Regions from separate parts of the Oceanobacillus sp. FSL K6-0251 genome, predicted to be linked through region 2. Evidence: predicted binding sites of a transcription regulator. Region 2 holds the regulator's gene; the other holds the start of a gene.

Region 1 (15,024 bases), 160 kb from region 2:
AATGATTGAATATGCGCAAATGCGTCATCTGCAATTTTCGCAGCTTTTTTCATAATTTCCAGCTCATCAGGGGTTTTAATCATCCGTAATGCTTCAACGATTCCTTCTACAGGAATCAACTCTTGAGAAAATTGATTTTGATATGTTTCAAATTGACTGTAAGTCGTATAATTTTTCTCAAAAGCCAGCCTCTTTACACCAAGCTTGTCGATTTGGTTCGCAATTTCCTGAATCATTCCTTGTTTATGCTCTATAATTTCAAATGCTGCCGCTTGTTCAGCAGCCTGCTCTGTATAACGAAAATCTGTAATAAATAGAGCCTTATCTGCAGTAATCAATGCTGTTCCAGCTGTGCCAGTAAAATTAGTCATGTAACGTCTGTTATACGGACTGTCAATAATTATGGCGTCTGCTTTGTTTTCTTCCAGTTTTTCACGTAAGCGGTCCAATTTCGTCAAAAGGTTTCATCCTCTCCAAAATCTCAAGTATCATAAGTATTTTATCATATATAGATGCGTTTGAATAATCACAGGAAAATCCTAGCTTTTCTTTATGATGTCTTCGGTTTGCTGCGAATCCATATAATCATAGGAGATGGAATAGCCGATAAATGTGCCATATAAAATAAATAAGCAGATGGTTGTTATCCAGGTGTTCAAATTCCATTCCGTCACAGCAGGAATATCGTTAAATATGGGACGGAATAAAAGGAATATAAGAGCCCATAAGATAAAGCCGTATATAATTCCCACCCACATATACTTTATTTTTCTGAAAATCATATAATATACAAACGCGGTGAGCAGAGAAACTACCCCAGCCAGAATCGTTGTAAAGAAGATACCGAGCCACGTATCTGTCCATCCTTCTGATACCCAGGAAGTCAGCAGATAAAACTTTGGTGCGACCTCCAAAAAATTAAAGTAATACATTACACTTGCAAGTAAACTGAATACAACCCCGCCTACAAATCCTGTGTACATCGATTTTTTTAATACAGATTCCTCATTATCATTTATTTGTTGTTTTTTTGATAAGCGCCTCATTAATAAACACCTCCACCCTCTAGTATGACCAAATCATGAAACTCGTATGAAGAAATAATCTTTCTGTTAATCTGCGGGAATATTTTTTATGAAAGAGGGAATAATTAATTAACAAGCAAACAGTTTCCACAGGATACCGTGATTTCTGTCCAGCCTTCAAGTATCTCGGATAATCATCCGACCGATATATATTGGCGGATTGGCAGAAGCTCCTTCACAGGCATCCTGTAGCATGATATGGTAAAATAGAAGTATAAATAATGTGTGAGAAAGGAGGATTTCAATTGAGAAATAAAGCAGTATCTATTTTTGTTTATTTGATTATTGCTTTTGCAGCTTTCGGTTTATTTACACAGCTATTTGGAAATACCGTTGCATTTCTTTCAAGACTATTGATTTCTATCGGGATAGGGGCAGCTATTTTTGGATTGGTTTATTTCTTTCTCATACGCAATAGGCAGCCTTCCGGACGACAGCGTGACAGCATGAAAAAATATAAGCAGGCTGTAAAACAATCTAAATCCAAGTACGGTCATAAACAGGCTGTGAAATCGGCTGGTTCCAGCTATCAGAAAGCAAAACAAAAGAAAAGAAATCCTAAAAGAGCAAGTCATTTGCGTGTTATCGAAGGAAATAAAGCGAAGAAAAAGAACCGTGTTTCTTCTTAGAAATAAATTAGTACAGGGCAGACCCTTGCAGGAGCTTAAATTTTAAGCTCCTTTTTATATTCTCTCATTTCCCATTTTAAGAAAAACCAAGAACAGCACTTATTCTTTAAAACATCGGAGTTCTTGCCAAGGAGATGTCCGCTCCGGGAAGTCGCTTTCCGCGGGTAACGTTCAGCCGCACGGTAAGAAAACCGCTTCCTGCTCAGGTCTACCTGTTGCTTTTCCCGCAGGAGTCTACAACATCCGCTCCCATCTAATTGGAATTATGTTTTATTTGCTTTTTTACAAGGAAATAATGCAAATTCTAGCGACGGTTTTGATGGGACGAGTAATCGCAATGGTTTTCGGTGGGGCGAGTAATCGCAGTCCCAGTGGGAAGACCCCGCAGGAAAAAAGTGTTCTTCTTTTTTTCGAGGAGGCTGAGCTCAAGCCCACGGAAAGCGTAGTGTATTTCTGGAGCGGCTATATTCAGCATTTTTTATATACTTTCTTATTCTTCAAATAAAGCGCGTTCGAATATTATCCCATTCGAACGCGCTTTATCCATTACGTACCTCTGAAAAATAATAATTAACCACTCCATGTACGCAAAAATTTTTCACTGGATTCTTTTCCAATCCGACGCAGCTTCTCTCTGTTCTCCTCTGTAATATTAAAATTCATGGAATTCTGTTCAGGGGTGGGGACAAAAATAATATGATCTGCTTGATGCTTGGAAATATATCGGTTATCATGCGCCTGCTTCATCGTTGTGAAAAGGGAAGGAAACATATTGAGCGCATTTCGAATCTGATGCGGCTCTACAGATGTGGAAGGATCTGTTAATTTTACACCGATGACAGGACGTACCTGCTTCTCTTCTGCTTCTGAAAAAATCCACAATGGAAAATTGCTAAGCAATCCCCCATCTACGATAATGCTTTTTTGCTTATTTTTACCCTGTATGGATTTCGGCATAAAAAAATAAGGAAACCCGGCGCTCATCCGAATAGCGGCGGCTACCGAAAACGTATCTGGACGAATGCCATATACTCTTTCTAAATCATCTGGGATTACTATCAGTTTACCAAGCGATAAATCACTGACAACTACCTTTAACACACCTGGTTTTAAATCGCCAAACCGATATATATTCCGCTTGGATAATGCATCTCCCAACCATGCTTCCAGCTTCTCCCCTTTATATAATCCTAATTGAAAATACAGAAATAACCACTTTGTAGCCGGCAATAATTTGGATAACAGCGGCGGATCAGCTAAACTCTGAACATCCAATGTTTTCATTAATTCTTTAATATCCTTATAATGATAACCTGCTGCCAAAAACCCGGCTATAATAGCTCCTGCAGAAGTTCCAGCTGCACGCTCCACCTGCAAATTTTTCTCCTCCCAAGCTTCCAACACGCCGACATATGCAAACCCCTTCACTCCCCCGCCAGAAAATACAGCATCAATTTTCATGACATCGCTCCATCCCTTATAGGTGCTTATTGATTTATACGTCTATCAGCTTGTTTATTATGCTTTTTCGCACCTGAAGATGAAGAAATGACCAGTTAAACCGCATCAAAAAAACCAGTCATTCCTGAGAATAACCGGTTACGTTTTATTAACTTCATTTATTTTTTGCAGATCTTTTCTCCGCTGTTCATCTTCTTTAAAATAAGCAACCACATCTGCTATCCTGTCTATCGAATTCCAGCTGAGATGATGCTCTATACCTTCTACATCATTATATATATGTTCTTCGTCCACTCCGATTAACTCCAGAAAATTTTCTAACAGATCATGTCTGAAGACAAGCCGTTCACCGATTTTCTTCCCCTTCGATGTCAGTACAAAACCACGGTATTTTTCATAATCTAAATAATTATCCTTGTCCAATTTCTGGACCATCTTTGTCACAGAGGACGGGTGCACTTCTAATGCTTCTGCAATCGATGAAACCCTGGCATAACCCTTTGCTTCAATTAAATTATAAATAATTTCAATATAGTCTTCCATGCTCGGTGTAGGCATAAAAAAGCTCCTTTCTATGTTTTGTCACAGAGAAACGTGAACACCTTCAATAAGAACGTTAATTTTTTTTATCAAAGGAAACTTTTTTTCTAATTTAATAATAGCTGATTTCCTTATAAAACTCAAGTTATTATCCTTTATTTGTATATTCACTTCCGCTTTCATCCTTTGCAGCAGGCAATAAGAAAAACCCAGGACTTCACTTGTTCTTTAAAACATCCGTTTTCTTGCCAAGGAGATGTCCGCTCCGGGAAGTCGCTTTCCGCGGGCAACGTTCAGCCTCCTCGAAAGAAGACCGCTTTCTGCGGGGTCTTCACCTGTTGCTTTTCCCGCAGGAGTCGACTTCCCTCCGCTCCCATCAAAGAAGAATTATGTTTTATTTGCTTTTTTACAAAGAAATAATCCAAATTCTAGCGACGCTTTTGGATGGGCAAGTAATCGCAATTCCAGTCCCAACTATAGCTCTGTCTGCGCTTATCGCTAAGTCTTCTTTAAAGAAAATGAGCTCAGGGCCAACGGAAGGCGAAGTGTATTTCTGTGGCCTAAGATTACTTACCCCATGAAACCCGTTTGAACGGCTATTTTCAGCTTTTTTATAAACATTCTTATTCTTGAACAAATTAGCATATATTCCTTCAGATACGTCTGAAGACGGAGGTTATTTCCTTCGATGGATTGTTGTTCGGATTTTTGCTAATTGCTACAATTATTTCAGAAAGAGGAGGGATAACGTGGAAAAGATAATTGAGATCAGCCAGTTAAATAAAAGCTATCGGAAAAGAAAATCAAAAGAAATTGTTCAAGCGGTCAAAGACGTTGATTTTAATGTTTATAAAGGAGAGATTCTTGGTCTGCTTGGTCCTAACGGAGCCGGAAAAACGACTACGATCAAATTAATATGCGGTTTGTTATACCCGGACAGCGGCGAAATAAAGATAAAAGGAGTACCTAATACCGCGAAACGCTTAGAATCGTTACATCATATCAGCGCCGTGCTGGAGGGCAATCGTAATTTATATTGGCGGCTTACGGTGAGAGAGAACTTGGAGTATTTTGCCGGAAACAGAGGAAGGTCAAGAAAGGAAGTCAAAGAAGAGATCGATGAACTGCTGCAAATGTTCCGTTTGAAGGAAAAAGAGAATGAACTGGTAAACCGGCTTTCCCGAGGGATGCAGCAAAAATTAGCAATAGCTGTAGCGATGCTTGCTAATACGGAAGTCATGCTCTTAGATGAACCCACGCTTGGTTTAGATGTGCAAACCGGATTGGAGGTTAGAGAAATCTTGAAATCCATTGTTCAAAATTATCAGCGTACCATTATCATCAGCTCTCATGACATGGAAGTGATTCAGGATATTTGTGATCGCACCGTTATTATTAATCAAGGAACTGTCGTTATTGATCAGCGCGTCGATGAACTGATAAAACTGTTTGAAGTACGCTCCTACAGACTGACTTTAAATGAAGCTTTGTCACCAGATCAGCAAAAAGCCATTTCCGCCCGTTTTCCGGCAAATGATTATGTAGAGGACGAACTATTCAGCTATCTTACTGTACAGCTTGAGAAAAGCGAGGATATTTATCAGATTTTTCAAGTATTACAATTGAACCGTACACCAATTGATTCGATTGACCGAAAATCGATTCGGTTTGATGAAGTATTTTTAAAAATTATTGAAGGAGACTTTCAACATGCTGTGGATTAATCTATTTCGAGCAAACCTGCGAAAGGAATACTTGGAACTGAAGCGTTATTTACCAAATACTCTTGCCCTTGTTTTAACCTTTTATTTTATCTTTTTAGGTTTATTTGGAGTAATACACTTTTTTGGGGATCCATCAACACAGGATGCGAATATTCAATTTGTGATTGTTAACTATATCTTCTGGTTTTTGGCACTTAGCGTCATTCAAATGTTTGGTTTCGAAATTGTAAATGAAGCCATTCGCGGAACGCTTGAACAATTGTCGATGTCACCGATGGGGATCTGGCGTATTTTAAGCACAAGGCTGATTGCCAGTACAATTATTTACGGAATCATTATTTCTATTTTACTGGTTATTACCATGCTGACAGCAGGACAATGGCTTAATATTGATATTGTATCTATTTTCCCTGTCTTTGTATTAACTGTTTTCGGAATGTATGGCGTCGGATTAATGGTCGGCGGGCTGGCCATTGTTTATAAACAAATTCAAGCCTTCCTGCAGATATTGCAATTTTTATTGGCTGGGCTGACCTTTATTCCGCTTGCTGCATCCCCTCTTATGTATTTTCTGCCTTTTGTTATTGGCGTTGATTTAGTCAGAGATATCATGATCGACGGACAGACTTTAATGGATATCGGCTGGCTGCCGCTGTTAATTTTATTTATAAATGCTCTCGTCTATTTTATCGCTGGTCTGCTCTTTTTTAAATACTGTGAACGCATGGCGATGAAAAAGGGATTGTTGGGGCAGTATTGATATAGGTTTAAATCTTGATGAATCATCCTGTCTGATTTTATAATCAGCAGGATGATTACTAACTTTCATAATGATTTTTTAAATATTCCGATTTATTTTCAGCTTATTTTAAGCGTATTAACCATGAAAGAGATGGTTATGGAAGAATAATCAGCTGCAGGCGAAATAGACTTTATTTCCTTTTTCACCTTTATTCCGATTAAATATGCAATAAAGCTGATAGAACAGACAGAAGCAATGGGCAATCAATGACCCTACAACTCCTTGATTAATTTATGCGCATTTACTTATTCCTAAACCAATTTAATGCCCACTGTTCTACCCCCTCTACAAATGTTCTTTTTGCTTTACTGTAAAAAGTAGTATCATCGTATTTTAAGGCCAGTTCTTCTTTCAAATTACTCTCTCTCTCTGCTTCAATAGGGTGGTTCCTTAAATAATCTCGGAATACTAGGTGTCTCTCAACTTCGGGATTATTATATTGGTAAACATGAATATGATGTGTTCTGTTTTCCCCGCCCTTTCGGAATAATCGTCTATTTTTTATTCCCCACTCTCCAGCAACATCGTATCCCAGCAGACGCATCTGATCATTGAAAGCATCCATTTTATTGATATCTTTAACAATACATATCATATCAATAACAGGCTTTGCCTTCATTCCTTTGACTGCTGTGCTTCCGAAATGTTCAAATTTTATTATTTCACTTCCAAACACTCCACTTAAAAGTCGCACCTCATTTTCAAACATTTCAATCCATTTTTCGTTGTATTCAGACAGACGGATTTTCAAATAAACCTCTCCCTGTACATAGATTTTATATATCAAACTGTATTATATACCAAAAAAGAGGGTTCTGTTTATAAACAGAACCACTCTTTATGTCTTACAATCCACATTTCAATTGAGCACCACAGCTGGTACACGTATTACATCCGCCGATATCTTCTACACTGCCTTCTCGGCAGACTGGACAGGTATCTCCCACCTCAGATCCGATTGTTACATTTGTTTTATCTAATTCCTGAATGGTGTCCATAAGAACAATTTTTTTATCTTCTTTCTCATCCGGGAATAATTCTGTCTGCTCCCCTACTTGGTTATCCTCTGCTTTTAAGGTTAAGACCTGCGAATCTCTGCTTCCATCCACATAGACCGTACCGCCTTTGGCACCGCCCTTATACAGACGGCGGTAAACACTTTCTACCTGATCAACGGTATATCCTTTTGGTGCATTTACTGTTTTGGAAATCGAGCTGTCCACCCAGCGCTGAATCACACATTGTGTATCCGCATGCGCTTCCGGACTTAAGTCCATTGCGGTTACAAACCACTCCGGCAGCTCTTTATCCGCTGCTTCTGGATGTTCATTTAAATATTCTTCCACAATATCCGCTTTTACTTCGATAAATTTACCTAATCGTCCGCTTCTGTAGTAAGAAAAGGAGAAGTATGGTTCCAGTCCTGTGCTTACTCCGACCATCGTGCCTGTACTTCCAGTTGGAGCGACAGTCAGCAGATGCGAGTTGCGGATACCATGCTCTAATACGCCTTCCCGAATGTCTGCAGGCATTTTTTGCATATATCCCGTTTGGATGAAACGTTCACGGAGCGTTTTTGTTTCTTCCTCTGTTTCACCCACCAGGAAAGGAAAGCTTCCTTTTTCTTTCGCCAACTCGATTGAAGTGCGGTAAGCAGTAGCTGCCATGATTTCAAACACTTGGTCAATCAGCTTATTTCCTTCTTCTGAGCCATAAGCTGTTTCACAATAAATCAATAAATCATGCAGTCCCATCACGCCTAAGCCGACACGTCTTTCTCCTAAAGCCTGTTTTCTATTTTCTTCTAAGAAATATGGCGTTGCGTTAATTACATTATCCTGCATCCGCACACCAGTTTCTACAGTATCTTTTAATTTTTCTACATTTACCTTTTTGGTATCTTTATCTGCCATTTCAGCAAGGTTGACGGCAGCCAAATTACAAACAGAAAACGGAGCAAGCGGCTGCTCACCGCAAGGGTTTGTCGCAACAACCTGCTGACCATACGCTTTTGCATTTGTCATTTCATTGGCATTATCTATAAAGAAAATGCCCGGTTCTGCAGAGTATGTTGCACAAATATTAATCAAGTTCCACAGTTCTTTTGCTTTCACTTTCCGGTAAACCCGAACGCCATAGCCCATTTCTTCCCATTTACGGACATCGCCTACCTCATACCATTGTTCATTATAGGCTTTCATTTCTTCCAGTGTATAATTTTCTACATCTGGAAAGCGCAGCTCATAGTAATCGTCTTTTTCCACGGCTTCCATAAATTCCTTTGTAATACAGACAGAAATATTTGCACCTGCCAGGAAATCCGGATTATGGACGGAATACGTTCCGCCATCACGCAATAAATCCGTTGCCTGCTTCATGGCAGCATCTGTGAACCCGCCTTGGCCGGGGATGGCTTTATAATTGACAATTCCCTGGTACAAATCAAATTCTGTTTCTGTCAGCGGGGTGAATTTTAACTTCTCATTTGCCAGCTGCTTCATCTGCTCATCTTCTGTATTTTCTACTAAATAGCGTAAAATACGCGGATTCTGCATTTTTGAGATAATAAATTCCACAATATCCGGATGAGAATCAACGAGCATAATCATCTGTGCACCGCGTCTGGAACCGCCCTGTTCAACCAGATTCGTCAATTTGGCGATATCGTCCAGCCAGGAGACACTTCCTGAAGATTTTCCGTTGACCCCTCTGGCCAGTGTATTTCGCGGTCTTAATGTGGAACCGTTCGTGCCGACACCGCCGCCGCGTGACATAATCTCCATTACCTGTTTACGATGATCGGAAATACCTTCGCGCGAATCTTTTACAAAAGGCATCACATAACAGTTAAAATAAGTTACATCGGTTTCAGCGCCTGCTCCATATAGCACACGGCCCGCCGGGATAAAATTCATAGAAGCCAATTGGTTATAAAAGGCATCAAATGATTTGGCCTTTCTTTCTTCGGTTTCTTCTACTTCTGAAAGACCGGTCGCATTTCTTTTGGCAATTTGTTCATAATAAATTTCCAACGGTTTTTCGATAACATCGAGTGAACGCGTGATCATCCCGCTTTCCCGTTCTTCTTCCTTATCCAAAACCCCGACATAATCGGATTCGACAGCTACTTCCGCCTTGTTTTCTTCCCAATTAATATCTATAATAAATCCTAGACCCCGAGCGGGAAATTTAGGGTCTGCTTTTACGGTCAAGACAACAAAATCACCTTTTTTTAATGTTTTTTTCTCTGTATCTTTATATGCATACCGATCCAGCATGACCAATCTCGACACGCCTTGATGGGTGATATGCATTTCTTTGGTAATTGGATGCACTGCTTCAAATTTTTTTATATCTTCATTAAGCGCCCCGATATTAACCTGCCTTAATGACTCTAAATGGATAGTCAATGTTATCGCTCCTTGTCTTGCAATTGATTACTTATTAGTTTATCATAACTCTTCTTCACAAAACAATATATAGTATCCAATTCATTATTCTGACACAATATATAGTTAATTATCAGAAAAGCAAGTACCTTTCATACAAGCGCTGATTACTTTTTTTATTCCCTTAAAGCGGACTAGAAACACCCCTTTTTTCTAAACATAATATCTGCAGCCTGAAAGTTGATTATTATTTTTAGCTCTTCATCAAAATCTATGAGTAACATAGTAGATATAAATTTGCGGCCAGCGACTGCTACGGAAATACACTACGCCAGCGAGTTGCTTTTATCTCATTTAACTATATTTTCCAACCATAGATTCTGGTGTTAACCCTTACTTTCAGATGATTTTCCGTCTGCAAAATAAAAACTTTGAAAAATAAAAACGCTGCCCATATAATAAGAGTGTAGAATATAAAGATAGACGGGGGAAACAAAATGACATTTTTACTCATTGCTTTAGTTGTTCTGCTTGCGATTACTATTTTTCGCTACTATAGACAACGCACTTATTTAAATGTACTGACAGAAGATCAATTTGTAGAAGGCTACCGCAAAGCACAATTGATCGATGTACGTGAGCCGCAGGAATTTGATAAAGGTCATATTCTCGGAGCGCGTAATATCCCGGTAACGCAAATGAAGCAAAGACTTGTGGAATTGAGAAAGGACAAGCCGGTCTACCTGTATTGTCAAAACAGCAGCCGTTCCGCAAGAGCTGCGCAGCTCCTGCATAAAAAAGGATTTGAAGAAATTTATCAGCTTAAAGGCGGATTTAAAAAATGGACTGGAAAGATTAAAATGAAAAAATAAAGCCTTTGTTTTCCATTTTGTGAAAGCTGTTAATTGGGCTAAAAATAAAAGCTGATTCAGAGCATAACCTCTGAATCAGCTTTTATGATGGTTTACGATTCTTCGTACCGCAGGATTGGTTTACGTGCAGCGGTTGCTTCATCCATCCGCTTCACAATTGTATGATGTGGTGCCTCCTGTACAGTTTCCGGGTCTTCTTCTGCTTCTTTTGCTATACGGGTCATGATATCAATAAAGGAATCGAGCGTTTCTTTCGATTCTGTTTCAGTAGGCTCAATCATCATCCCTTCTTCCACATTCAACGGAAAATAAATGGTAGGTGGATGAATATCAAAATCCAGCAGCCTTTTCGCCATATCTAATGTGCGGACGCCAAGTTTTTTCTGAATGCTCCCCGACAGTACAAATTCATGCTTACAATGCTGCGGATAAGGCAGTTGAAATACTTTTTCTAACTGACGCATCATATAATTCGCATTGAGTACGGCATATTCGCTGACCTTTTTCAGGCCCTCTGCTCCCATCGTACGAATATACGTATACGCACGCAGGTTAATACCAAAATTTCCATAGAACGGTTTTATCCGGCCGATAGACTGCGGTCTGTCATAATCAAAGCGAAACGAGTCCTTTTCCTTCATAATTAATGGTTTTGGCAAATATGCTGCCAGCTCTTCGCTGACTCCCACCGGTCCTGAGCCTGGACCGCCGCCGCCATGCGGACCTGTGAACGTTTTATGAAGATTTAAATGTACTGCATCAAATCCCATATCTCCCGGTCTGACATAACCCATAATCGCATTTAAATTAGCGCCGTCATAGTAAAGCTTACCGCCGGCATCATGTATTATTTCAGCCATTTCTAAAATATCTTTTTCAAATAATCCTAACGTGTTCGGGTTGGTAAGCATCAAGGCTGCTGTATCTACCCCTACAACCCGCCGCAAATCATCCAGATCCACTAATCCTTCTTCATTTGATTTCACGGTAACTGCTTCAAACCCGGCTACTGCTGCAGACGCCGGATTGGTTCCATGGGCAGAATCCGGTACAATGACTTTTGTACGGTTATAATCCCCATTGGCCTCATGAAAAGCACGAATCATCATTAATGCAGTCCACTCTCCCTGCGCACCGGCAGCTGACTGTAATGAAACCTCATGCATGCCAGTAATTTCTTTTAATGACTCCTGCAAATCATAGAGCATCTCCAGAGCACCCTGCACCGTGTTTGGATCTTGATAGGGATGAATATGACTGAAGCCTTCCAGACGCGCAATGTCTTCATTAATTTTCGGATTATACTTCATCGTGCAGGAACCAAGGGGATAGAACCCGGAATCTACCCCATAATTGCGGGATGCCAGCCCAGTGTAATGACGAATAATATCCAGTTCACTTACTTCTGGCAGCTTAGGAGGTTCTTTGCGAATATAGACGTCCTCTAATTCTTCCTCTAAATCAAAGGCATCTATTTCCAATTCCGGCAAGCTGTAGCTCGTTCTCCCTTCTTTACTGCGTTCAAATAATAATGGAAAATTTTTATCAGCCATGCATATCCCTCAATTCTTTTGCAAGTTGGTCTATCTCTTGTTTTGTACGAATTTCTGTCACAGCCACAAGCATCTGACCATGATAGGAAGGGTCGATTTTTCCCAAATCAAAACCGCCAAGAATTCCTTTTTCAAGCAATGCAGCATTTACTTTAGTAATGTCCTGATTTAACTGAATGACAAATTCATTGAAGAATGGGCCATCATAAACTATCGAAATACCTTCTTCTTTCAATTTCTTCTTTGCATAACGGGCTTTTTGCATATTCATTTCGGACATTTTCCGTATCCCATGCTTGCCGATAGAGCTCATCGCAACAGAGCTTGCTAATGCATTCAGCGCCTGATTGGAGCATATATTGGAAGTTGCCTTGTCACGTCGAATATGCTGTTCCCGTGCCTGCAGCGTCAGCACATAGCCTCTGACTCCATTTTCATCCTTTGTCTGACCGACCAGACGTCCCGGAACCTTGCGCATTAATTTTTTACTTGTTGCAAAATATCCGCAATGCGGCCCGCCAAATTGGGCTGGAATCCCGAATACCTGCGTGTCGCCGGTTACAATGTCCGCACCAAATTCTCCCGGCGGAGTCAGATAGCCGAGGGCGAGCGGATTGCTGGACACGATCAGCATGGTCTTCTTTTGATTTTCTAACAGCTTTTGGATTGCTTCCATTGGCTCTATCTGCCCGAAAAAATTCGGATATTGGACGACAACACCCGCAATATCCTCATTCAGAAGTTCCTCCAAATGGACGAGATCTGTTTTTCCATTTTGTAATGGAATCGGAATTATTTCAACTTCCTGTCCTTTCGCGTACGTATGAATAACCTGTTGATATTCAGGGTGGACGGCGTCTGATACCAGCACTTTCTTACGTTTGGTCTGGGCGGCACTCAGATTTACTGCTTCTGCTAAAGACGTACCTCCGTCATACATAGAAGAATTTGCGATTGGTAAAGCTGTCAGTTCAGAGATCATTGTCTGAAATTCAAAAATTGCCTGCAATTCTCCCTGGGAAATTTCCGGCTGATAAGGTGTATATGCTGTATAAAATTCAGATTTCGAAATGACATGATCAACAATGGAAGGTGTGTAATGATCATATACACCTGCCCCAAGAAAGGATACAACGTCTTTCGTGGATGTGTTTCTATTTGCCATCGCTGTTAATTCCTTCATCAATGCATATTCATTCTTTGGTTCTTTTAACTCCAATTCCTTCTGGAGACGAACGCTGCCTGGGATATCTGCAAACAGCTCCTCCGTATTCTCTATCCCTATGGTCTCCATCATTTCTTGTTTATCTTCCCTGGTCATCGGTAAATAACGAAACTCCATCTTTTCTCCCCCTTATTTTACTGCACTAATAAAGTGAAACTTTTTTCCCCGAACTCTTTTTCCTGTGAAAATGTACGATGATTATCTACGGTAGAACGGTGTCTCGACCACCTTCGCTTTTAAGCGGCGCTTTCGGACCTGAACCTCCACCTCTGCTCCAATCTTTGCGGAATCAGATTGAATCAGTACGAGCCCAATATTTTTGTTTAGTGTAGGTGACTGTGTACCGGAAGTAACAAAACCAATCTCGCTCTCTCCCTGGTACACTGGATAGCCGTGTCTTGGAATGCCCTTATCAATCATTTCGATTCCTGCAAGCTTTCTTTCCGTCCCATTAGCAGCTTGCTGTTCAAGTGCTTCTTTTCCGATGAAGTCTACTCCCTTATTCAGCTTCACAGCAAAACCTAAACCAGCTTCCAATGGCGAAATATCAACTGACAGCTCTTGCCCGTATAAAGCAAGATTCGCTTCAAAACGCAGTGTATCTCTTGCTCCCAAACCGATTGGCTGGATGCCTTCTTCCCTTCCCTTTTCAAGCAGTATATTCCACAAATATTTGCCATTTTCAGAATCAAGATAAATTTCAAAACCATCTTCGCCTGTATAACCAGTTCTGGAGATGAGGGCCTTTCCTTCTATTCCTTCCACTTCGATATCCTTTTTAAAACGGAAGAAAGAGATATCTTGAAGCGGTTCTTTTACAATCTTTTGTAAAATCTGCTCCGCTTTTGGTCCTTGCAAAGCTAATTGCGCATAATTTTCCGAAACATTTTTTATGGTAACATTCGGATTGAAATTATTTTGTTCCTGCAGCCAGGCAACGTCTTTCTCCGTATTAGCAGCATTTACAACAAGCAAGTATTCATTTTGAGCCAGCATATATACAATTAAATCATCGACTGTTCCTCCATTTTTATAGCACATAAACGTATATTGTGCTTTGTTTGGCACTAGCTTTGTTACATCATTTGTTAATATCGTCTGTAAAAAATGGACGCTTTCCGGACCGCTCACCAAAACCTCGCCCATATGGGACACATCGAACAGACCGGCTTTTGTCCGGACCGCTTCATGCTCTTCTTTAATACCTGAAAACTGTACCGGCAAATCCCATCCGCCGAAATCAATGGTCTTGGCAACCCTTTCATAAGCTGGAAAAATCGGTGTACGCTTTAATTCACTCATCTGCTTCTCTCCTCACTAAGGTTGATTGAAATACATGAACATCCTTATAACATTTGCTGGTGATTTTTTTAAAAATTGATTTTAAGCACAAAAATAGAGACTCCTCCTAAAAGAAGTCTCTGTCCGCAAACCAGAAAGTTGCATATTCACAAAGAAAACGGTCTTCATCATGTGAATATTTGCTTCGTGGGTGGTCTATAGACAGCTGATGCCTATAAACGCTCTCCAGAGTAGCGTCCTACAAGAGTCTTTTTGCCTGAGAGATTCGCTCTTAACTTGCTCCTTCGGCGTTACATAAACTGTAAGCTCTCCCCTTGTATTCATCCGCTGATTGAATATATTCATGTTGGTTATACTAAAGGATATATAATCCTTCATCATATATTATGTTAGCAGGAAAATCTATTTGACAAAAGTATATCATAACTCTTTAAAAAAGTAA
Region 2 (15,024 bases):
CTGACCTAGTTCATCTTTAGATTTAACAGCTATATCCTCTGCAGATAGATCACCATCACCAAATTTCCTTGCAACATCCATGACACTTACTAATGGGGCTGTGATAGAACGGCGAACATAGAACATTAAACCAATACCAATGAGTATACTTGCACCCAGAACAACGAATGAAATAACCTGGGCAGTAACAATGGCAGAGCTTATTTCGCTATCGATATTATCCATTTGTCCAGTTTGATAGATTTCCATTTCTTCAGCTGCATCAAGCATAGCAGTATTGATATCCTGTACAGTTGTATTGACGATTTCTGTCGCCTCTTCGATATTCCCATTTTCCACATCAGCTATAATATCTGGCATTGCCTCATTGAAATCATTATTCGGGGCATTAGCCTGATCCCAATATGATCTCATTTCCTCAGATGCTAAATAGCCTTGTAATTCATCTAAATTGCCGTCAAGGTCTGCAGCGACAGCTATAAGATTCTCTCTATGGATATCTTCCTCCGGTTCTAAAATCATTGAACGGGTATGGAGCGCCTGCATCGCAACATCATAGCGGATATTTTCAATTAATATAAGCTGCTCCAGGCGTGAATCCATTGCCTCCCCTACATCATTTTCAATGTTTTTCAAATTCATGATGCTGCTTCCAACAGAAACAGCCAATAAAACAATTAATACAGTAAAAGATAAATTCAATTTCTTTCCTACACTCATTAAAACATACTCCTTCTTTTTTAAAATGACATCTTTATGGATAATGGCTTTCTTAATTACTTTATCGGTTGTTGTTGAACAATATGTAATAAGTCTTTATGACTATTTCATGAGAATAATACCAAGAAATTTAAACGGGTTTATGTTCTATAAATGTCTTTTTAATGTGCTTATATTAAATCCGCAGTTTACTCTATTTTGGTAAAGTAGTTTAAATGTACAAATCATGTTAAAATAATATATACATATATGTATGTATTTATATGTTTAAAAGAATTGGAAGATACGGTAGAATAAATACGCTGCAATGCTGTTTACAGAGAAAAGAGATGCTTGTAGAATAGTTTTTTATAGCGATAAATATAGGATGTGTATGTTTATGTCAATAGGGTATAAAATGAAACGTTTTTTTAGTAATCATGCAGAAACAAGTGATCATCATATAGATGCAAGCTTAAAAACCAGATATTATAAAGCGAGTAAGAATACTGTTATTCAGGAACTAGAGACGTATTTTAATGGAAGCTCTGACTTTTCGATTCATGCCAGCTCGGAGCAGCATGGGGAGATTAGTGCTGTCAGTAAACGAGGTAAAAAAGTTTTCATTATTGCTACAGTCATTATGGTCCGGCCGTATTATACAGCGCTTGACTTTTCAGTGACTACAGAAACACCTCTCCAGATAGATTTTGGTTACAGTAATAAAATCATAAAAAGAATGTATCAGCATGTGAATGAACAATTACCATTAATAGAAGGGTAAATGAAGAAGGAGTGAACGAAATGCGTTGTTCTAACTGCAATAATAAAAATACGAAAGTGTTAGATTCTCGTCCAATTGAAGAGGGAGCAGCTATACGCAGACGCCGGGAATGTGAGAAGTGCGGATTTCGTTTTACCACTTTTGAACGGATTGAAGAAGTACCACTCATTGTTGTGAAAAAAGATGGCATGCGTCAGGAGTTTTCAAGGGAAAAACTTACCAGAGGGATTATCAGAGCTTGTGAGAAACGCCCTGTGGCGATAGATACGATAGAAAATATTGCTTTAGATGTAGAAAAGAAATTACGGAATGAAGGGAACTCAGAGGTTTCCAGTCATAATGTAGGCGAAATGGTGATGGAAAGACTTGCTGAGGTGGATGAAGTATCTTATGTCAGGTTTGCTTCTGTCTATCGTCAATTTAAGGATATAACTGTTTTCTTGGATGAGTTGAAAGAAATTATCAAGACAGATAAACAAACACAGGAAGAATAAAATAAAGGATGGGTTGAAATGAATGTAATCGGAAAAATCCTTCCTATTGATGGGTACCATGTTGTTATGGATGAACAGCCTTTCATTGATTTTAATGCATCATTGACGCATTTTTATCAGCCGTTGATTGGGGTTCAGGCAATTTCGTTATACTATACATTATTTTATGAGGTAGATTATGCGCAAAAAGCGCAGACACATCATACATTAATGACATATTTGAATTTAACGCTGGATAATATTTACCGTGCACGTATAAAATTGGAAGCTATCGGGTTATTAAAGACCTATAAACGAAGAGAGGACAACAGAGATTATTATACTTATAGTGTGCAGCGTCCTTATTCCCCCAATCAATTTTTTGGAGAACCTATGCTGTCCCAGCTATTATTACATCATATAGGAGAACAGAAATATAATGAGCTTTATGCTCGTTATGTAAAGGACAGCATTGCTTATGGGGAAGAGGTAACAGCTGATTTTAATGAAGTGTTTGATACGATTACACCTTCTTCGTCTGCTGTTCTGAATATGGAAAATGAAAAAGAAAATAGAGAAACGGATTTAATGGATTTTTCATGGATAGAACAGTCGCTTCGTCAGCGGTTTATTCCGGCTGAAAAAGTTTTACATTCTGTAAATAAAAAACTCATTTATCAGATGAAGGTATTATATGATGCAGAAAGTATAGAAATAGAAAAAGCACTTTTATGGGCACTTGATGAAGATAACCAATTGAATCAGGAAGAATTTAAATCTGCTTGCCATGATATGTTTATCTCCCGTAATAATGGACAGGCTATCCGTTTAAACGAAAAAATGGCAGCTGTTGATACACAAGTTTCTATGAAGCAGCCTGCGACAAAAGAAGAGCAGCTGATTCACGAGCTGGAGAACATATCACCAAAGCAGTTATTGGAGGATTTATCTGACGGAAACCATGCTTCGGAGCAGGATATTAAAGTAGTCCGGGAAGTGATGACTAAACAGGGGCTGCCAGCTCCTGTCATGAATGTACTGATTCATTATGTTCTGCTGCAATCCAATATGAAGCTGTCTAAAGCGTATATGGAAACCATTGCGGGCCATTGGTCAAGAGTTGGATTGAAAACAGCAAAAGATGCCATGAACTTTGCTAAACAAGAACAGGAAAAATATAAATCATCCAAAAGTAAACCAAGGAAAAGTAATAATTATAATTATAATAACAACTATAAAAAAGAAGTTGTTCCGGACTGGTTTAATAACCGGAAAAAGACACCATCAAAAAATACAACAGACAGCAATATAAGCGAACAAGAGCAGCAGGAAATTGAAGCTAAGCTGCAAAAATATTTAAATGAAAGCTGAGATGAAAAGGAGGGATAATAGGTGAAACCGATACAATCCGAATTAAAAGCATGGATGGACAAAAATGAGAACTTCAAAACCAATTACACTAGAATAAAAAATGAAATTCTAAGTGATCCCTCTGTTAAAGCATTTTTGCGTGACCATCCGGAACTGACTGACCACGATATTGAAAAGAATTTAATGCGGCTCTATGAATATAAATCACAATCGAAACAATGTGACCGTTGTGCATCTTTCGGAGAGTGCCAGAATTTGATGCAGGGTTACTCTCCGGTATTAAGTATGGATAAAAATGAAATTAGACTGAGCTATGAAAAATGTCATTCACGTATTCAGGTTGAGGAACAGGAAGCACAACAGAAGCTTTTTCAGAGCCTTTATATGCCGAAGGAGATTTTAGAAGCAAAAATGTCAGAAGTGATCCAAGATAAGTCAAGAATTTCAGCTATTGGTGAGATTATCAGCTTTTTAGAAGAAGCAAAAAGCGGGCTGCCGAAAAAAGGATTGTATCTTCATGGATCATTTGGAATTGGAAAAACCTATTTGCTCGGCGCGATAGCAAATGAGCTGAAAAAGAGAAATTACTCTACTACCTTGATTTACATGCCAGAGTTTGTCCGGGAAATAAAAGGTTCCTTTAAAGATGATTCATTTAACGAAAAGATAGATTTCTTTAAGAAAGCGGATGTGTTAATGTTAGATGATATTGGAGCGGAATTGCAATCTGCCTGGTTTCGGGATGAAGTGTTGGGCTCCGTACTGCAATACCGGATGATGGAAGGATTGCCTGTCTTTTTCTCCTCCAATTTTGATTTGAATGAACTGGAGAAAGAATTGGCAAGCACCAGAAACGGTGTGGAAGAAGTGAAAGCCGGCCGGATTATTGAACGGATTAAGCAGGTTAGCAGTGTGGTAAAAATGTCCGGTAAAAATAGAAGAGACGAATAACGATTTGAACACACATGATTCACAATCTGCCTTCATAAAAAAGATTTCCGCTCAGATACGGAAATCTTTTTTTATGAACAGGAAACGTAGGTAAAAAGCTAGAGGGTTTCATGGGGGAGTAAACCTAACAATATTGTCAGGTTAATGAATTTTATTAAATTTGATATAGATAGTAATAAAACCTGTCTAGCGGAGGAAAAACACGTAGACTCCTATGGGAAAGCGTAGTGTTTTTCCGTAGCGGCCGCACTAACCTGACAACATTGGTAATCCTGAACCCCAGAAATATACACCGTTTTCCGCAGCCCCCAAGCTCATTTCCTTTAAAGAAAACTTGCTGACTGGCAGGGTTATCAAACATGGTTTGGTTTCAACTTTTCTTATACTACATGACTTTCATTTGCTAGTCTGACTAGTTTACGCATTTTTATATAACCTTGTCCATATAATTGTAACAGTTTGTAAGTGGATGAGGGTGATATGTATTGTTGGAACTGTATTTTGAATCGGATAAAGAAGTAACGGTTTTTCGTAATCAGTTGACTCCATATAAAAAGCAGATCAGAGTACATCAACAAACAAATGCCTGGAGCAGCAGATTAAGGCTGGAAGGTGATTTAGCAGAGAAGGAGTTCATCCATGTGATAAGCTCCGTGATGGCAGAGGTTTTTATAGAAGAGCATCTTTCTGACATCATTATTGGTAAGATTACCGATAATTATTATTTTTCAGATCCGGATGAAATCAACCGTATTTATGATTTTTCTATGTGGATTTTGTTTGAAACAGATTCAGACAATCAGTATTTGCGAGAACATGTGAATACTATAAAGCTTTTGCAGGATATTTTTTTTCGTCATTTAAAAGAACATAAAAGCATTCATTTTAGTGCAATATTGCATTTTCGGCTTGCTTCCTTTTTAGAATTTGTCCACGAATGTGTCGGGAAAGCAATTGAAGAATTTAAACGGGAAGAGGATCATCAGGCATTTATAGATATGCTCCGTCATTATATCGAGAAAAAAGATCCCTGTGTTGATTTGGTTTATATCGAACAGGGAGAGAATTTTATTTTTTATAATGATAAAGGAGAAGTAATTTCTAAAGATATGCTGCGTATGTGGATGTTTCAAGCACCGTTATATGCATTGGGCCTGCATGAAAATGAATTTAATTTAAGTCCGCTTATTGCCATGTCGCCAGCAAAAATAAAAGTGTATGGAAATGATCCGGACGATCCGAAAATCATGACAATAACAAATATCTTTCAAGAAAGGGTGGAATTTGAAACGGAAGGAACTTCTATCCTGTCTCGCGGAGAATAATCCATTGGACTTGCTTTTCAAACCTGAAAGGAATATAATACGAATAGAGTTTGAAAATAAGCTGCTGAGATGAGGACAACATTATTTCCTGATTACGTACTCAGAGAGGGAAGTCATTTGGCTGCAAGCTTCCTTTCGTGAAGAAATAATTACCGCCTCGGAGCATTGCTGCTGAAACGATTGAAAGTAGGCAGTAACGTCCTATCTGCGTTAAAGATCAATGAAGCTGAGGATAAGAGGATTCGTTTATCTTCAGGAATTTGGGTGGAACCACGGCATAAAACGCTCGTCCCTTTGCATAGCGCAAAGAGATAGAGCGTTTTTTTACATTTGATAAAGGAGTTCGATGAACATGGCTGATTTAACAATTATTTTTCCAGATGGAGCTGAAAAAGCCTTTCCGGAGGGAACAACAGGAGAAGATATTGCTGCTTCTATTTCTTCAGGTTTAAAAAAGCAGGCACTTGCAGTTAAATTGGATGGAGAGCCTGTAGATTTACGCCGTCCTCTTCCAAAGGGCGGAAAAATTGAAATTATTACGTATCGTGACCAAGAAGGCTTGGAAATAGCACGTCACTCTACAGCCCATTTATTAGCGCAAGCTGTAAAACGCTTGTACCCTAATGTGCAATTAGGTGTCGGTCCAGTGATTGAGGAAGGCTTCTACTATGATATTGATATGGAGCATACCTTAACTCCGGAAGACCTTCCGAAAATAGAAAAAGAAATGAAACGGATCGTGGACGAGAACTTAGAAATAACTCGTGTAGAAGTATCTCGTGATGAAGCAAAAGCCCGCTTTGCAGAAATTGGTGATGACTTAAAATTAGAATTGCTGGATGCAATCCCTGAAGATGAAACAGTAACCATATACGAACAAGGGGAGTTCTTTGATTTATGCAGAGGAGTGCATGTTCCTTCTACCAGTAAAATCAAAGCATTTAAATTATTAAGTATTTCTGGCGCTTATTGGCGTGGAGACAGTAATAATAAACAGCTGCAACGTATTTATGGAACCGAATTTGAGAAAAAATCACAATTAGAGGAATATCTGCAAATTTTGGAAGAGCGTAAAGAAAGAGATCATCGGAAGCTTGGGAAAGAGCTTGGTATTTTCACCGTGTCGCAAAAAGTAGGACAGGGTCTGCCATTATGGCTGCCAAAAGGAGCAACTATTCGTCGTAACGTGGAGCGTTATATCGTTGATTTAGAAGAACGCTTAGGTTATGACCATGTGTATACACCTGTTCTTGGTAATGTAGAGTTGTATAAAACAAGCGGACATTGGGACCATTATCAGGAGGATATGTTCCCGACTATGGAAATGGATAATGAAGAGCTTGTATTGCGTCCAATGAACTGTCCGCATCATATGATGGTTTTCAAAAATCAACTATGGAGCTACCGTAACCTGCCTGTCCGTATAGCAGAGTTAGGAACCATGCATCGTCATGAGATGAGCGGGGCGCTTGCCGGTCTGCAGCGTGTCCGTGCAATGACATTAAATGATGCGCATATTTTTGCTCGCCCGGATCAGTTAAAAGAAGAATTTATCCGCGTGGTAGAACTGGTTCAGCGTGTTTACAAAGACTTTGGAATCGATGACTATTATTTCCGTCTTTCCTATCGTGACCCAGAAGATAAGGAAAAATATGTAGATAATGATGCCATGTGGGATAAAGCGCAGGCAATGCTGAAGGAAACCATGGAAGATATGAACTTGGAATATGTAGAAGCAGAAGGAGAAGCTGCTTTCTATGGTCCGAAGCTGGATGTGCAGGTGAAAACAGCATTAGGAAAAGATGAAACATTATCTACAGTGCAATTGGACTTTCACTTGCCAGAACGTTTTGACTTAACGTATATCGGAGAAGACGGAAAAGAACATCGTCCCGTTGTTATTCACCGTGGTGTTGTTTCTACGATGGAACGCTTTGTTGCATTTCTTATTGAAGAGTACAAAGGGGCTTTTCCTACTTGGCTTGCTCCCGTACAAGCAAAAATCATTCCGGTATCTTTGCAGGCGCATCTTGATTTCGCTAAAGAGGTGGAGGATAAATTACGCCAGGAAGGTGTCCGTGTTGAATTAGACAGCCGTGATGAGAAGCTGGGCTATAAAATACGTGAAGCACAGACACAAAAAGTTCCATTTGCCCTTGTTCTGGGAGATAAGGAATTGGAAGCAAACAGTGTGAACTATCGCCGTTACGGTGAACAAGACACAGAAACACTTCCGTTTGATCAATTTGTTGATTTTATCAAGGAAGAAATTAATCAGAAGAAATAAGCAGTAATCATGATTTTTAAAAGGGAAAAGCTATTTTCATATTTAATATGAAAATAGCTTTTTTGTGGAATAAGAAAGTATAAGCGGAGATCGCTTCGGCGAGGACAACGATGTTTTAAAGACCAAGCGGTATTCTTGGTTTTTCTTGTGAGAGAGCATTTCCACGTTAACCGTCTTACTTCTATTTTGCTAAAAACATTGACACTTCAAAATAACCGTGCTATGATTCAATAGTTGTTTAAAACAAAAGGATACAGTCCTTGACAAAAAAACGATAAAATGCTATATTATAAAAGTTAATGATATGATCTAACGACAAGCAGAAGCACCCGCTTCTCACCTGTTTGACGTCCCTGGAGGATAGTTGACTGGTTCATCACGATTCATGTTTACGAATGAGGAGATGTGTGGGTGCAAGTATGTACCGACACTTTTTTTATGTATTGAAATGACTTGTCCAGATAGATCAGTAACAAAATTTCGGAGGTGGCTGGCTATTAGCAAGGATATGAATGTTAACGAAAAAATTCGTGCAAGAGAAGTTCGTCTCATTGATTCAAATGGGGATCAGCTTGGAGTAAAATCTCGTAACGAAGCATTAGATATTGCTCAGAAACGAAACCTTGATCTAGTATTAGTTGCTCCAAACGCAAAACCACCGGTATGTCGTATTATGGATTTCGGGAAGTATCGTTTTGAGCAGCAGAAGAAAGAGAAGGAAGCTCGCAAGAAGCAAAAGGTTATTAATGTGAAGGAAGTGCGTTTTACTCCTGGAATTGGTGACCATGACTTTGAAACGAAGCTTAAAAATGCACGTAAGTTCTTGGAAAAAGGGGATAAAGTTAAAGCTGCGGTTCGTTTCCGCGGTCGTGCGATTACCCATAAAGAACTAGGGAAAGAAGTACTGGACCGTTTCGCTGAAGAAGTGAAGGATCTCGGAACAGTAGAAACAAAACCGAAAATGGAAGGCCGTAATATGTTTATGATGGTCGCTCCATTGAATGAAAAAAAATAAGCTTTTTATTGCAATGACTGGAGGAAAAAATCATGCCTAAAATGAAAACTCATAAAGGTTCAGCAAAACGTTTCAAAAAAACTGGATCTGGAAAAGTAAAAAGATCTCATGCATACACTAGCCATATGTTTGCACACAAATCTCAGAAGCAAAAACGTAAATTACGTAAGAGTACTTTAGTTTCTTCTGGGGACTATCAACGCATTAAACAAATGCTGCCAAAATAATAAATTTAGATATGTAATTGAATACAGGAGGGATTTCTTATGCCACGTGTTAAAGGTGGAACAGTTACGCGTCGTCGTCGTAAACGCGTCTTAAAATTAGCAAAAGGTTATTACGGTTCGAAACGAACTCTATTTAAAACAGCAAAACAACAGGTTATCAAATCAGGTCAATATGCTTATCGTGACCGCAGACAGAAAAAACGTGATTTCCGTAAACTTTGGATTTCTCGTATTAACGCTGCTGCTCGTTTAAACGATATGAGCTACAGCAAATTAATGCACGGTTTGAAGCTTGCTGGTATCGATATTAATCGTAAAATGCTATCTGATTTAGCTATTAATGACGAACAAGCATTTTCTCAATTAGTATCTCAAGCAAAAGAAGCTTTAAAATAATAGGAAGAATGAGAGATCGCATCCAAATTGGATAGCGATCTTTTTTTATCTTTCGAACCAAGGCGCTCAGTGTTGCAGGAAACAGAGACTTTCTTTATGATGAAAAGGTATCATTCATGAAAACAGGAGGAAGAAATGGAAAACATATCATCATGGCTTCTATATATACTTATTGCGAATACGATTGGGTTTTATTTGATGTTTAAAGATAAACAAAAGGCAAAGCAGCGAGCATATCGAATTCCTGAACGGACCTTTTGGCTGCTGGCTATTTTAGGAGGAAGTGCCGGTGTATATATTGGCATGCAGACTTTCCGGCATAAAACAAAGCATAAGAGCTTTACTATTGGTATTCCGGTATTTATCGCGATTAATATAATCAGCTTTATTAGCCTGACTGTCTATTTCTAGGGGGGGAGTGCTTCATTTTAATGGAGCATTTTTTTAATAGAAAAACCAGCGTAATTCTTTTATCATACACAGCTCGTCTTGAAACATATATATAAATAGAAATTAAACCAGCTTCCTCAGAGGAGGGGTAGCCATGGAATACGTTGGGAATTATTTGCTGGTGATTGTTGAGATGGGAGGCGTGCTTTCTCCGCTGCTGTTTATTATTCTTCATCTCATTCGGCCCATGTTATTCTTACCAGTTGTGTTTATTTGTATTTCTGGCGGTATCTTATTTGGTCCAATTGCAGGAAGTGTTTATTCTATTATCGGGATAACAATGGCGAGTTTGCTTTTTTATATCATGGCAGGCTGGATGCCGAAATCTATTGATAAACTCATTATTTTGAAGCAGCGGTTACTTGGCAAGCATACAGAAATGACAACCGCTCAGATTACGCTGTTACGCCTTGTTCCATTTATTCATTTTCACTTATTATCTTTATGCTTGATTGAAACGAATCAAACCTTTAAAGGATATATAAAATCTTCCTTTATCTCAAACATACCTCTGGCAATTGTCTACACAAGCATCGGCGGTTGGATCTCTCAGCTTTCTCCGGTATATATCGCTGCATTTATCATCGCCTTACTCCCATCCCTGTACCTGTTAAGGAGAAAAGAGATTATTATTAAATGGCAGGAGTTTTTTGCTTCGCCAACGTCTGGTACGGAGCATCGGCATCATGGATTAACAAAACCTCTTACACCAAGTAAAACAACCAGCTCTTGAGCATAAGAGCTGGTTGTTTTAAAATAAAAGTAAGAAAAAGGGGTTAAAAGAGGTGATGTATGATATAGAACTCCCGTCGTGCTGGAATTGTGAGCATGAATTTAAACTTCGTGAGCTTGTCTGGAGCTGGAGAATGCGCTGTCCAAGCTGTAAAAAGAAGCAATTTTTAACAAAAGAAAGCCGGTTTAATACATTACTTTTCAGTCCGATTCTAATGATTGTTATTTTCATCATGAATGTATGGAACTTTTCTTGGGTGATTATTATTCCAGTAAGCTTTTGTTTATTCCTTATTTTTATGTTAATTATCCCTTATTTTTACCGTTTTACCGACAAAGAAGCTCCTTTTGTATAGAAAAATAACCAGTCCTGTCCGGGCTGGTTAGTCTTTTGTAATCTCCGTTATAATCAACTCATTAATCGGATGCTTCCACGTAATGGAAGCGTGCGGATAGTGAATTAATATTTCTTGCTCCAGAAAATACAAATCCTCTCTCGTCAATCCCCGAAGCTCTAATGGATTTTTAACGGTAACATGAATATCCACGACTTCAAAAGCATCTTCGGTGGTCCCTAAGTATTTTTCACCGATAAAAAGGCAGCCTTTATAAGTTAATTGGAAATTTTTCTTATTGTTATTTTGTTCATCTAATAAATAAAAACCCTGATTTTCCCGAGAAAGACGCAGCTTTCGCTCAGGATTTTTTAAGTATTGAATCCATGTATAAATTAATAGTGCAATTGCAATCACTAATAATATTCGAAAGAGAATGATGGCCATAATTATCTACTCCTTAGAACGTCCTGTTACCCCTTCATACGGATGAGATTCAAAAAAGTTTCAGAGAAATATTATTTTATTAAAAAAATGTTGAAATTTAATATTTCCTGCCTTTCCTGATTGTCATACTGGGATCTTCTCTGATTTTAAATCCTTATATTATTTTATTGACTTAAACTAATTCGATTAGTTATAATGTTAATAACATTAGTTGAGGTGATTAAATGATAATTAAACGATATCATAATTTATATCAAATTACTTTTCTGCCGTATCTTTTTCCAATTAACTGCTTTGTTGTAGAGCAGGAAGCAGATTTAATCTGTATCGATATGGGAGTGGGGAAGTTTGCTGATACGGTAAAAGAAATGGTTCATCAAACTGGAAAGCCATTGAATACATTAATTTTGACCCATGCACACGGAGATCATGTAAACGGGATACCCTATTTTAAAAAAGTCTTTCCTGAAGTACTGGTGGGAATTTCAAAAAGAGACAGTTATTTATTAAAAAAAGATTTTCGCTTGCAGGAAGACGAGCCGGATAAACCTGTAAAGGGAGGCTTTCCTAAAAACATTATCCCGATTGATTTTACTTTTAAAAGCGGAGAATTCATTGATTCTTTGGAGGTAATTTCGAGTCCGGGGCACACTCCGGGAGCTGTATCTTTTTTTGAACCGCAGCATCGAATGCTTATTGCCGGAGATGCATTCCAAACAAGGGGAGGCCTTGCTGTTTCCGGGGTCTTAAAGTGGCAGTTTCCTTTTCCTAAAATAGCAACTTGGGACAGGAAAATGGCTGTAGAGAGTGCAAAAAAATTACTGGATTTAAATCCCGAATTACTTGCAGTAGGACATGGTAATATGCTCGTCTATCCAAAGGAGCAGATGAAAAAAGCGATAAAAGTTGCAGAAAGAGGCATGGAAAAATGAGAAAAAAGATAACCCAGGAAAGAATCATTGATGCAACGCTAGAAATTGTGGAAGAGAAGGGAATAGCCGGTGTAACCATAAAAAATACAGCCATACAATTAGGCATCAAGCCGCCATCCCTATATAATCATGTGGAAAATTTAGAAGACCTATTAGATATAGCAGCTAATAGGAGTATGCGGAATTTGTATGAGAAACTACTCACAGCCAGTATTGGATTGGAAAAGAAAGAAGCGCTGTGGGCGATTGCGCAGGAGTATCGAAATTTTGCAAAAAACAATCCGGGACAATATGAATTAGCGCAAAAAGTGAATGTTTGGAATAGCGAGGAAACGAAACAAATATCTGAGCAGATTGTAGCTATCTTTCTAAAAATACTGCAAAAATATACGTTATCCGAAGAGGAAGCGATTCATTTTATTCGGGTATTACGAAGCTATCTGCATGGGTTTACGCTGTTAGAGATAAATGAAGGATTTGGGCTTCCGCAGGAGCTGGAAAAAAGCTTTACAATCGGATTGGAACTGGTTTTGACAAATTTGGAAAGCCGTTCAAATCAAGATGGTCAATGGGAATAAAAAGATTTTCTAAAAGGTCTGTGATAAAATGGAAGAGAACATGGAAGAGGAGGCGTTACGTTGGATTGGAATCAGCTATTTGATATGCAGAAGCAACTAGATACATATATTGAAAATAATCATGATTTGTCAAATGTAAATTTATTTCGTGAAAAGCATCTTGCCTTGCTGGTAGAGCTTGGAGAGCTTGCAAATGAGACAAGATGCTTTAAATTTTGGAGTACCAAACCAAGAAATAGCGGGCAGGTTATTTTAGAAGAATACGTAGATGTTCTGCATTTTTTAATGTCCATTGGTATAGAAAAGGATCTTATTTATCAACCAGCGGATAAAACACAATTGGAAGAGGACATTACCGAATCAGAATGTTTTTATCACGTATATGAGAAGGCGATTACCTACCGGGAAAACCCGGTAAATGAAAATTATCAGCAGCTGTTCAGCTGGAGTCTGCGATTAGGAAATCAGCTTGGGTTTACGGATGAGGATATCCAGCAGGCTTATTGGGAGAAAAATAAAATTAATTATGAGCGTCAGGATCAAGGTTATTAAATCTTTTCCATACGTTGGGGAAGAGTAAGCTTATAGCAAATGATTGAAAGCGGCGAGTCCTCGTGTTGTATTTGTTGTTGATGAATGCAAAACAAAGGAAATTTGAAGTTTTATTACACCAGGCAAGCCAATTTTCTTTAAAGGAGAGATTTTGAATATGGCAAAATTAGACAACACCTTAACAATGCTTAAAGATTTAACGGACGCAAAGGGAATACCAGGAAATGAAAAAGAAGTGCGTGACGTATTTGAAAGCTATATCAAGCCCTTTGCGGATGAGCTGACAACAGACAATTTAGGCAGTGCCATCGCAGTGAAAACCGGAGATGAAAATGGACCGAAAATTATGGTTGCAGGGCATTTGGACGAAATTGGCCTGATGGTTACACGCATTGATGAAAATGGCTTTTTATATTTCCAGACAGCTGGCGGCTGGTGGAATCAGGTTATGCTGGCACAGCGCGTAACGATTATGGGTTCGGATGGAGATGTGACAGGGGTTATCGGTTCCAAGCCTCCGCATGTACTTAGTCCGGAAGCCAGAAAGAAACCATATGAAATAAAAGATATGTTTATCGACATTGGTGCTACTAGTAAAGAAGAAGCAGAATCGTTCGGTGTAAAACCTGGAGATTCGATTGTTCCTTATTTTGAATTTACCCAATTAAAAAATGAAAAATTATTGATGGCAAAAGCTTGGGACAACCGTATCGGTTTAGCAATTGCCATTGATGTATTAAGGGCATTAAAAGATGAAGCACATCCTAATACCGTCTATGGAGTCGGTACGATTCAAGAAGAGGTCGGTCTGCGCGGGGCAAAAACATCCGCCCATCTGATCCAGCCGGATATTGGTTTCGGTGTCGACGTCGGCATTGCAGGAGACACACCGGGGATTGCGAAACAAGAAGCGGACAGCAAGCTTGGCGAAGGACCGCAAATTGTGCTGTATGATGCTTCCATGATTTCACATAAAGGACTTCGTGATTTGGTTGTGGATACAGCAGAGGAGAATAATATTCCTTACCAATTTACCTCGATGTCTGGCGGAGGTACAGATTCAGGCTCCATCCACTTAACGGGCAATGGTGTTCCATCTCTGTCTGTTACAGTAGCAACCCGCTATATCCATTCTCATGCAGGGATTCTTCATCGGGATGACTATGAAAATGCGGTGAAATTGCTGACAGCTGTCATAAAGAAATTAGACCGTGAAACCGTAGATGCTCTAATCAAAGCTTAATAATAATGAAAAAATCGTGTCTTTAATCTATTTACAAGGCACGATTTTTTTCATAAATGAGGATGTTCTCCAATGCCTGTTATTGACAGATAGAAAAAGCTGTGGTAAATTATATTTAATTAAAAAATATGTAATTAAATATAAAAGGAGTTTTTCCAATGAATCCAATCCGTGGAATGCACCACGTTACAGCAATTACAAGCAGCGCAGAAAAAAACTATGAGTTT

The links. The regulator NrdR, encoded in region 2, represses ribonucleotide reductase genes. The targets are predictions, from matches to a motif close to AACACNATATATNGTGTT.
Region 1: the regulator NrdR is predicted to act here: its motif matches at 9,711-9,728, upstream of MKY45_RS14240 (vitamin B12-dependent ribonucleotide reductase).

Annotation. Positions count from the first base shown of each region.
Region 1 is NZ_JBBORS010000001.1:2,832,807-2,847,830, forward strand. Features, by position in the region: gene MKY45_RS14200 (M24 family metallopeptidase) at 1-458, opposite strand, end outside; gene MKY45_RS14205 (YqhR family membrane protein) at 540-1,046, opposite strand; gene MKY45_RS14210 (SA1362 family protein) at 1,331-1,714, shown strand; gene MKY45_RS14215 (patatin-like phospholipase family protein) at 2,285-3,175, opposite strand; gene mntR (transcriptional regulator MntR) at 3,314-3,733, opposite strand; gene MKY45_RS14225 (ABC transporter ATP-binding protein) at 4,465-5,439, shown strand; gene MKY45_RS14230 (ABC transporter permease) at 5,426-6,199, shown strand; gene MKY45_RS14235 (GrpB family protein) at 6,483-6,992, opposite strand; gene MKY45_RS14240 (vitamin B12-dependent ribonucleotide reductase) at 7,087-9,651, opposite strand; gene MKY45_RS14245 (rhodanese-like domain-containing protein) at 10,128-10,502, shown strand; gene gcvPB (aminomethyl-transferring glycine dehydrogenase subunit GcvPB) at 10,595-12,055, opposite strand; gene gcvPA (aminomethyl-transferring glycine dehydrogenase subunit GcvPA) at 12,048-13,397, opposite strand; gene gcvT (glycine cleavage system aminomethyltransferase GcvT) at 13,479-14,582, opposite strand; glycine riboswitch at 14,817-14,906, opposite strand.
Region 2 is NZ_JBBORS010000001.1:2,676,877-2,691,900, reverse strand. Features, by position in the region: gene MKY45_RS13550 (methyl-accepting chemotaxis protein) at 1-720, opposite strand, end outside; gene MKY45_RS13545 (hypothetical protein) at 1,100-1,483, shown strand; gene nrdR (transcriptional regulator NrdR) at 1,504-1,977, shown strand; gene MKY45_RS13535 (replication initiation and membrane attachment family protein) at 1,996-3,327, shown strand; gene dnaI (primosomal protein DnaI) at 3,349-4,278, shown strand; gene ytxC (sporulation protein YtxC) at 4,764-5,603, shown strand; gene thrS (threonine--tRNA ligase) at 5,956-7,890, shown strand; ribosomal protein L20 leader region at 8,202-8,333, shown strand; gene infC (translation initiation factor IF-3) at 8,399-8,905, shown strand; gene rpmI (50S ribosomal protein L35) at 8,938-9,132, shown strand; gene rplT (50S ribosomal protein L20) at 9,172-9,528, shown strand; gene MKY45_RS13500 (DUF1294 domain-containing protein) at 9,664-9,939, shown strand; gene MKY45_RS13495 (TVP38/TMEM64 family protein) at 10,073-10,711, shown strand; gene MKY45_RS13490 (TIGR04104 family putative zinc finger protein) at 10,767-11,066, shown strand; gene MKY45_RS13485 (sigma-w pathway protein ysdB) at 11,094-11,492, opposite strand; gene MKY45_RS13480 (MBL fold metallo-hydrolase) at 11,717-12,424, shown strand; gene MKY45_RS13475 (TetR/AcrR family transcriptional regulator) at 12,421-13,002, shown strand; gene MKY45_RS13470 (dUTP diphosphatase) at 13,063-13,554, shown strand; gene MKY45_RS13465 (M42 family metallopeptidase) at 13,712-14,797, shown strand; gene MKY45_RS13460 (ring-cleaving dioxygenase) at 14,956-15,024, shown strand, end outside.